One region of the Epibacterium sp. MM17-32 genome, then DNA from elsewhere that is predicted to be linked to it. Evidence: riboswitches for the same ligand, from Rfam matches in the RefSeq annotation. Region 1 holds a riboswitch; the other holds the start of a gene.

The links. Region 1 has a riboswitch for cobalamin ahead of MHM88_RS03290 (DUF4198 domain-containing protein). Riboswitches for the same ligand answer to the same signal wherever they lie in the genome.
Region 2: it holds a riboswitch for cobalamin, as region 1 does, so the genes downstream of both, MHM88_RS16085 (aromatic ring-hydroxylating dioxygenase subunit alpha) here and MHM88_RS03290 (DUF4198 domain-containing protein) in region 1, are expected to answer to the same signal.

What each region holds. Positions count from the first base shown of each region.
Region 1 covers NZ_JAKRFC010000002.1:77,433-81,618, reverse strand. Annotated here, with positions in the region: gene MHM88_RS03305 (NnrS family protein) at 1-22, shown strand, start outside; gene hmpA (NO-inducible flavohemoprotein) at 90-1,271, opposite strand; gene MHM88_RS03295 (Rrf2 family transcriptional regulator) at 1,424-1,849, shown strand; cobalamin riboswitch at 2,071-2,288, shown strand; gene MHM88_RS03290 (DUF4198 domain-containing protein) at 2,417-3,205, shown strand; gene cbiM (cobalt transporter CbiM) at 3,209-3,823, shown strand; gene MHM88_RS03280 (cobalt ABC transporter permease) at 3,820-4,186, shown strand, end outside.
Region 2 covers NZ_JAKRFC010000010.1:59,936-64,121, forward strand. Annotated here, with positions in the region: gene MHM88_RS16080 (hybrid-cluster NAD(P)-dependent oxidoreductase) at 1-897, opposite strand, end outside; gene MHM88_RS16085 (aromatic ring-hydroxylating dioxygenase subunit alpha) at 904-2,130, opposite strand; cobalamin riboswitch at 2,270-2,474, opposite strand; gene MHM88_RS16090 (C4-dicarboxylate TRAP transporter substrate-binding protein) at 2,777-3,793, shown strand; gene MHM88_RS16095 (TRAP transporter small permease subunit) at 3,882-4,186, shown strand, end outside.

The DNA of each region.
Region 1 (4,186 bases):
AACCGGAGCACCGGCGCGGTAGCAGGGTGCACCGCTTCAGGGAGTGGGGGATACCCAGCCGTCGCGGTTGGGTATCCCCTTGCCGATGGTCAGCCGATCTGCGCCGCGGCGGGACCAAAGAACTCGTAGTGAATACGGGAGCTTGGAACATTCGCCGCCTTGAGCCCATCGACCATCGCCTGCATGAAGCCCGCCGGACCGCAGATGAAATAGTCGGCGGCTGTGGGATCGCTGATCTCGATCAGCCATTTCGGGTCGATCCGACCGCGCCGAATACCACTGTGCAGGTCCTGCTCCGACGCGACATCGTAGAACACGTAGCTTTCGGTTGCCCGGTTCCGGAGCGTCTCGCGCATCGCATGGTGCCGGTCATCCCGTGTGGCATGTACGGAAATCATCCGGAGATCTTCCCGGCCATAGCTTTCGAGCATCGCGACCATCGGTGTAAGGCCGACCCCGCCGGAGAGCAGCACAACCTCACGCTTGTGCGCCGGGTCCAGAAAGAACTCTCCGGACGGTGCGGCAACGTCGACCTCGGTTCCGATCTCGGCACTCTCGTGCAACCAGTTGGAAATGCGCCCGTTTGGCTCGCGTTTTACGGTGATCCGATAGCTCTTGCCGTCGGGAGCCGAAGAAATCGAATAGTTCCGCCGGCACTCTTCGCCGGGGGCAGGCACAAAGCGAAAGCTGAGATACTGACCCGGGCGATGCCGCATGACGGGGCCATTGTCCACGGGGCACAGAACAAAGGACATGATGTCTTCTGCCTCACGGGTTCTGGAGACCACCTGAAAGCGCCGCCAGCCGCGCCAACCCCCGGTCTGGGTCTCGGCGTCGGCATAAAGCTGTTCTTCGCGCGCAATCAGCGTATCGGCAAGCACCCAGTAGGCCTCTCCCCAGGCGGCGAGGACCTCTGGCGTTGCGGCGTCCTTGAGCACTTCGGAGACGGCACCGAGCAACGCATCTGCAACATGAGGGTAATGCTCGGGCAGAATTTGCAGACCGGCGTGTTTCTGGGCAATCCGCTCGATGGCGTCGCACAGAACGTCGGGGGTGCGAATATGTGTGGCGTAGGCGACCAGCGCCCCGGCCAGTGCTTTGTGCTGCGGCGAGTCCCCTTGCTGGTGGGACATATTGAACAACGCCCGGATACTGGGTTCCGCAAGCAGCCTGCGATACATGCAGGGCACGATTTCGTCGATATGCGCCGCGACGACCGGGGCGGTCGCATCGATGATCCTGAGCGTGTTTTCGGTGAGAGGTGTGGCCATTTCTATTCTCCTGCCTTAAAGATGCCAATGATCGGAACCTATAAAGCGGATGAAAAAGATGCCATACATAGGTATGTTTTTAGTTTGCGACATTCTGTCCCGGATACCAGCCCATTGCCCGAGGCGCTTGCGGGGCGCGGAAAGGAACACATATGCGATTGAATGACACCACTGACGTGGCGATGCGCATCATGATCTATGCAACCTCGATCGGCCCCCGCCTGTTCACGATCGATCAGGTGGTCGAGGTCTACGGCCTGCCGCGCAGCACGGTGATGAAGGTGGTCAACGCGCTCACCAAGGGGCAGTTTCTGATCGCTCAGCGCGGGCGGGCAGGGGGGCTGCGGCTTGCACGTGACGCCGACGCGATCGGGCTGGGCGATTTGGTGCGTCACATGGAAACGGATTTTGATCTTGTTGAATGCATGCGTCCGACCAACCGCTGTACCATTTCGGGTTGCTGCAAGCTGATCTCCCCATTGGCGGAGGCCCGATCCGCATTCCTCGCGACGTTGGACCAGTACACGGTGCGCGATATTGCGCTGGCACCTGCGGAGTTTGGTATCGCCGGATCCTGATCTTCGCGCGATGAAAGCCGGCGCGCAACGGGCGCAGGTCTGCGAAAGGGGCGCCATGTGCAGTGGCCTTGAGGCGACGGGCGACAGTGCTCTGTAGGAGGAACTTGCAAAGACTTGCACTCTCAAGGAGAGCAGACAGCCCCGTTCCCATTCATGACCTTGAGGCGGACGTGCCAGGCGCGCGGGCGCTATATGCAATTGACAAGATCTCTTGCGGTTTCCATAAGAATGGCGTGAACGGTTCCACGGCGGGCGACATCTCGCGGTGGGAGTAAAAGGGAACACGGTGCGGCGTACCCAAAAGGGACCAAATCCGTGGCTGCCCCCGCAACTGTAAGCGGGACGTGCGACCGATAATGCCACTGGGATCTGTCCTGGGAAGGCCGGTTTGCATCATGCCCCGCGAGCCAGGAGACCTGCCGCGCACATGGGTCGGGAGACCGATCCGTCTTGAAGCGGACGCCGGGGTGCGCGTCAGGCTCGGCTGATCGTGCCCGATCAATCCCGTGTCTCACATCCCGTCTGTCCTTTCACCCGTGGGTTTCCCACCTGTTTGAGAGGCATGACATGACCAAGAAACTGTTTTCCGCCGCGGCGCTGGCCGCGCTCCTGCCGCTTGCCGCACAGGCCCATTTTGTGCTGCCCTACGCCGATCAGACCCAGATCGTACGCCCCGGCGATGTGCCGCTCGCGGTGGTCTTCTGGCATCCGTTCGAGAACGGCCACGTGATGGACATGGACACGCCCGAGGCGTTCTACATGATCCACAATGGCGAAAAGACCGACCTGGCGGATCGCCTTGAGGCGGCCCCTTTCAAAGGCGCAGAGAACGAAGGCGCGGCCTTCAAGGCCTCGCTGCCGGTGAAGCGTTCCGGCGACTATGTGCTGGTGACGGAACCCGTGCCCTACTACGAAGAGAGCGAGGATATCTATATCCAGCAGCTGACCAAGGTGGTGTTCAACCGCAATGAGCTGCCAACCGACTGGATGACCCCCGTTGGCCTCGCGACCGAGATCGTGCCGCTGGTCAAACCCTACAACGTCGTTGCGGGATCGAGTTTTACCGGCCAGGTGCTGCGCGAGGGGGAACCTGCCGCCGGTGTCGAGATCGAGATTGAATATGTCGCCGCCGTGCCGGACATCGAGGGCTTTTCCACGACAGAACCAACCGTCGGCACCATGCCGGGGGGCGCCATCGTCGCCATCTCCGACGAGAACGGCTATTTCACCTTTGGTGTTCCCAAAGCAGGCTGGTGGGGCTTTGCCGCCCTGGGATCGGGCCCGGTGACGGAACATGAGGGCAAGGAACTGAGCCAGGACGCCGTGTTCTGGATCCGCGCCTACGATATGGAGTGATCGATGCACATCGTTGACGGAGCCCTGTCAAATCCGGTTGTCATCGGCGGCGCGGTTCTCGCGGCAGGGGGCATTGCGCTGGGGTTGAAGCAAATGACGCTGGAGCGCATTCCCGCCACCGGCATGCTGTCTGCCTGCTTCTTTGTCGCCTCGCTGATCCATGTGCCGATCGGCCCGTCATCGGTGCATTTGATCCTCAATGGTCTGGCCGGGATGATCCTCGGCTGGGCCGCGTTCCCGGCCTTGTTCGTGGGCCTGCTGCTTCAGGCCGTGTTCTTTGGATTTGGCGGTCTCACCGTGCTGGGAATAAACACGCTCAATATCGCCGGGCCAGCGGTCCTGGCCTGGCTGTTGTTCGGGCGTATGGTTGAACGCGGCACCCCCAAGAGCGGAGCGGTTTGGGCGGGGATCGGCGGCGCCTTTGCCGTTGCCGCCACCACGATCTTTGTCGCGCTTTCCCTGGCATTGACCGGCGACGCCTTCTTGCCGGCGGCAAAGCTGGTCTTCTTTGCGCATCTGCCGATCATGGTCATCGAGGGGCTGCTCACCGGGGCCGCCGTTTACCTGGTCAGCAAGATACGCCCTGACCTGTTCACCACAGTCACCGGGCAAGCATGATGTGTCACAGGCTTCTACTCGTTTTCATCCTTGCGCTGACACCGGTTCCGGTGCTGGCGCACAAGGTGATCTTTTCGGTCTTCAAATCCGGCGATGTCATTGAGGGTGAGCTCGGTTTTTCAAATGGTGACATGGCTGTGGGGCAGGTGATCGAGGTCTTTGACACGACCGGGGCCAAACTGGGAGACGCGGTCACCGACGAAGACGGGTTCTTTGTCTATGCGCCCACTGAGCCGGTCACCCATGTGTTCAAGGCCGACATGGGCGCCGGGCATGTCGGCGAGGTTCAGATGGCGGCCTCGGATGTGGCCGCGCTCCTCGGTGTTGCCCCGCAGGATAGCGGCGCGTCTTCGGGGGCGGCGG
Region 2 (4,186 bases), on a different contig from region 1:
GAGGCCATTTGCACGCGCGGCTGCCAGAACCGTATCCGTCTCGGCCACCTTGGCAGTGACACCGGAAGTTGCAAAGGTGATTTCGGCCTTGGCGTCATCATCAAGCACAACATCATCGAGATCCGGCTGATCAGCTTCATTCGCGACCGGCGCGTGAAAGCTCTCCTGATGATAGTTGTCCATGTCAAAGCCGAGACCGGCCAACGCGTCCCGGACCGCCTGCATGAATGGTTCCGGACCACAGCAGTAGACCTCGCGCTCCAGATAGTCCGGCGCCATCAGGCCCAGCATCAACTGATTGAACACGCCCTGGTAGCCTGTCCAGGGGCGGTAGAGATCAGGCTCTTCCACCACGAACTTCAGGTCGAGCCCTTCGGAACGGCTGGCCATCTGCTCCAGGCGTTGCCGGAAAATGATCTCCGACGGCCGCTTGGCACAGTTCACAAACACGATGTCCAGATCATCCCCGTCGTCCCACATGCTGGTGGTCATCGACATCATCGGCGTGATGCCCGATCCGGCGGAAATGAAAAGGAACTTCTTTGACTGGCTGCCGGCGTTCGTAAACAACCCCGCCGGGCCGATGCCTCTGATCCGCACCCCCGGCTTCAGATTGTCGAGCATCCAGCGCGTTCCGATGCTGTCCGGCTGCGCCTTCGCGGTGATGGTGATCGTGCGCGGGCGCGATGGCGACGAGGAGATCGTGTAGGTGCGGTGCACGGGGCCACCGGGAACCGGAATCTCAAGCGTCATGAACTGGCCGGGGTCAAAGTCGAACAAGGCACCGGACGGCGCCTTGAAGGTGAAGGACGCAGTATTGTCCATCTCCGGTATGATGGAGACACATTCCAGCATCTCCGTATCATTCCAGATCGCGCGTTCACTCATTTTGGGCATTTGGTCTTACTCCGCCGCGATGGCTTGGGGATCGCGGTTGCGCTTAAGGGTATTGAGGTACCACTCCACGAATTGCAGCACGCCGCTTTCCTGCACCGCGGAATACGGCCCGGGCTGATAGGCGGGAGAGTTGATACCCATCTGGTTGTACTCGACGACCTCGCGGTCCTCGTCATTGGTGGCGATCCAGACTTCGGTCAGGCGATTGAGATCGTAGTCCACGCCCTCGACCGCGTCCTTGTTCACCAACCATTTGGTGGTCACTTCGGTTTCCGTCGGGCTGATCGGGGTGACGCGGAACACAATGGAGTGGTCCGACAGGAAGTGGTTCCAGGTGGTCGGATAGTGGAATTTCAACAAGGAGCCGGCATCGGCAAACGCCGCCCGCCCCAGCCAGCGCCGCACCGCCGTCTTGCCGTCCAGGGTATAGCTTTCAGCGCCTTCCTTGAGCGGCATGCGGGCAATCCGAAACTGCCCGTCGTCGTTCAGGAAGAAGCGTGACGGCATACCGGCCCCTTCGCAACGGTCGAAATGCGCTTGCAGATTGGCGGGGGTTTCGCCGCCCTCGATACCGGTGATCGACGGATCATCGGGGAAGGTCCGGCACAGGGAGGGGTGGTTGCCGCCGCAGTGATAACACTCGCGGTTGTTCTCCCAGACCAGTTTCCAGTTGCCCTTCTCAACGATCGAACTCTCGTAGGCCACTTTGGCGTTCGACAGGTCGTGCACGTCCAAATAGGGGCGAACCGTGTCGGCAAACGCGTCAAAGCTCGGGGCGTCCTTCGCAAGACAGATATAGACCAGCCCCGACAGTTCGCGGCAGTGGACTGTCTTGAGCCCGTGTTGTGCAGGGTCGAAATCCGGTCCCATATCCCGAGCCCAAAGCAGACGCCCGTCCAGCTCGTAGGTCCACTGATGGTAGGGGCAAACAAGTTTCGGATTGTTGCCCTTCTTCGCCTTGCAGATGACAGACCCGCGATGGCGGCAGGAATTGTGGAACGCCCGGATCACATCATCGCTGCCGCGCACGATGATGACGTTGAAGGCCCCAATCTGATGGGTCACATAGCTGCCGGCCTTTTCCAGTTCGCAGGCGGGAATGGCAAAGAGCCACTCCTTGTAGAAGATCTCTTGTAGATCAGTCTCGAACACCTCGGCGTCGGTATAGAACGCCTGCGCGAGCGCATGACCCGGCGTATGATTGGCGATCAGCGCATTGAGATTGCTGTTCATTCCCTGACTCTCCTGCCGCCTGCTCGCGATCCTGAGACGGAGCGTCACGCGGTTGGTTTTTGTGCAGATGGCAATGGGAATCCGTCAGGTCGCAACGGAGGAAGCCGCGCCCTTCAAGATGCCCAAACCGCCACCCGCGGTTGACGATATCTTTCGAGGCTGGTTTCCGGGCTCAGGAGAAGACCAGATGGTCCAAGTGCGACGCCTTCCCGGGTTCCTCCCCCCAGTGGCCGATGTCGCACCCGCTGTCTCCATGACCGTTGCGGGGGCAGCGCCGGATTTACACCGGCTTCCCAATTCTCCACCCGGACACGCCGGGCGGCACCTCTGGGACCGAGTTGTACCGAGATTCGCAAATCCCGATCTGCGATTTGCGACATTGTTTATTTGGTTCGAGACAAGGCGCAGATTCCCGGTGCGCTGTAGCGGCCCCGTCGAGAGGGTCTTGCCCCGACGGCCGCCGGCTGGTCCAGGCTAAGTCCAATCCGCAACGAGGTTCTTCTCAATCCACTGTGGAACGCCTTGCTACGCAGCGTCTGCCGCGTCCACCGATGATCGGATCCAACTTTTGGGTTGGCAAACCGGGGCATAATGGTGATCCTGCGCCCATACCGCGCACTTCAGATGCGTAATTGGGGAGGAAATTATGAAAAATGTCTTGGGGCTTACCGCCCTCGCAACCCTGACCTGTGCCTTTGCCGCCGAAGCCATGGCGACCGAGTGGAACGTGTCCGTTTGGGGCAAACGCCGCGCCTTCACGGAACACGTCGAAAAACTGGCGGAGCTGGTTTCGGAAAAGACCGATGGCGCGTTCACCATGAACATCAGCTACGGCGGCCTGTCCAAGAACCGTGAAAACCTCGATGGTATTTCCATTGGTGCGTTCGAGATGGCGCAATTCTGCGCGGGATATCACCGCGACAAGAACCGCGTCATTACCGTTCTGGAGCTGCCCTTCCTCGGTGTTTCCAACCTGGAGGAAGAAGTTGCCGTTTCCGCGGCCGTCTATGGCCACCCGGCAGCCACTGACGAGATGGCGCAGTGGAATGCGAAGCTGCTGATGACGTCTCCGATGCCACAGTACAATATCGTCGGCACCGGCGAAGCGCGCGACGAGCTGGCCGAATTCGAAGGCATGCGCGTGCGTGCCACGGGTGGGATCGGCGAAGCCTTCAAAGCTGTTGGCGCGGTGCCGACCTCGGTCACCGCAACCGAAGCCTATCAGGCCATGGAGTCTGGCGTCGTCGACACGGTCGCATTCGCCCAGCATGCGCATCTGTCCTTCGGCACCATCAATCGCGCCGACTGGTGGACGGCAAACCTGAACCCTGGCACCGTGAATTGCCCTGTTGTGGTGAACATCGACGCCTATGAGAGCCTGTCCGACTCCGAGCGCGAAGCCCTCGACAGCTCGATCCCGGAAGCGCTGGATCACTATCTGGCCAACTATGGCGAACTCCTGAAGAAATGGGACGCCGTTCTGGAGGAAAAAGGGGTCGAGAAAGTCGAGATTTCCGATGAGGTCCTGGCAGAGTTCCGCGCCACCGCAGCGGATCCGATCCGCGAAGCCTGGATCAAGGACATGGAGGCGCAAGGGCTGCCCGGGCAGGAACTGTATGATCTTGTTCAGAAAACCCTGAGCGACCATCGCAACGGCAGCTGATCGCACGGCGATCACCTCGGGCCCGGATCTTCAGAGCCGGGCCCGTACCTATTCTATTCACCGATAAAGACAACAACCGGGGGCAGGAATGGCAGGTTCATCAACCGTGCTCAGTGATTCCAGTGTAATCTCGCGGCTGGACAGGGCGTTGCTGCCGATCGAAAGAGCAACAGCCCTCCTGTCCGGACTGGCCGCTTTTTCGCTGATGTTCCTTGCCGCGTATTCCGTGGCCGGTCGCCAATTGGACCGGACATTTCTGGCACCTGTTTTCGACCGGCTTGGTCTGATGGACGGCCCCCTGCCCGGCTACGTTGACTATATTGAGGCCCTGATGCCGCTGATCGCCATTCTGGGCGTGTCATACGTACAGCGGGAGGGTGCGCATATCCGCAT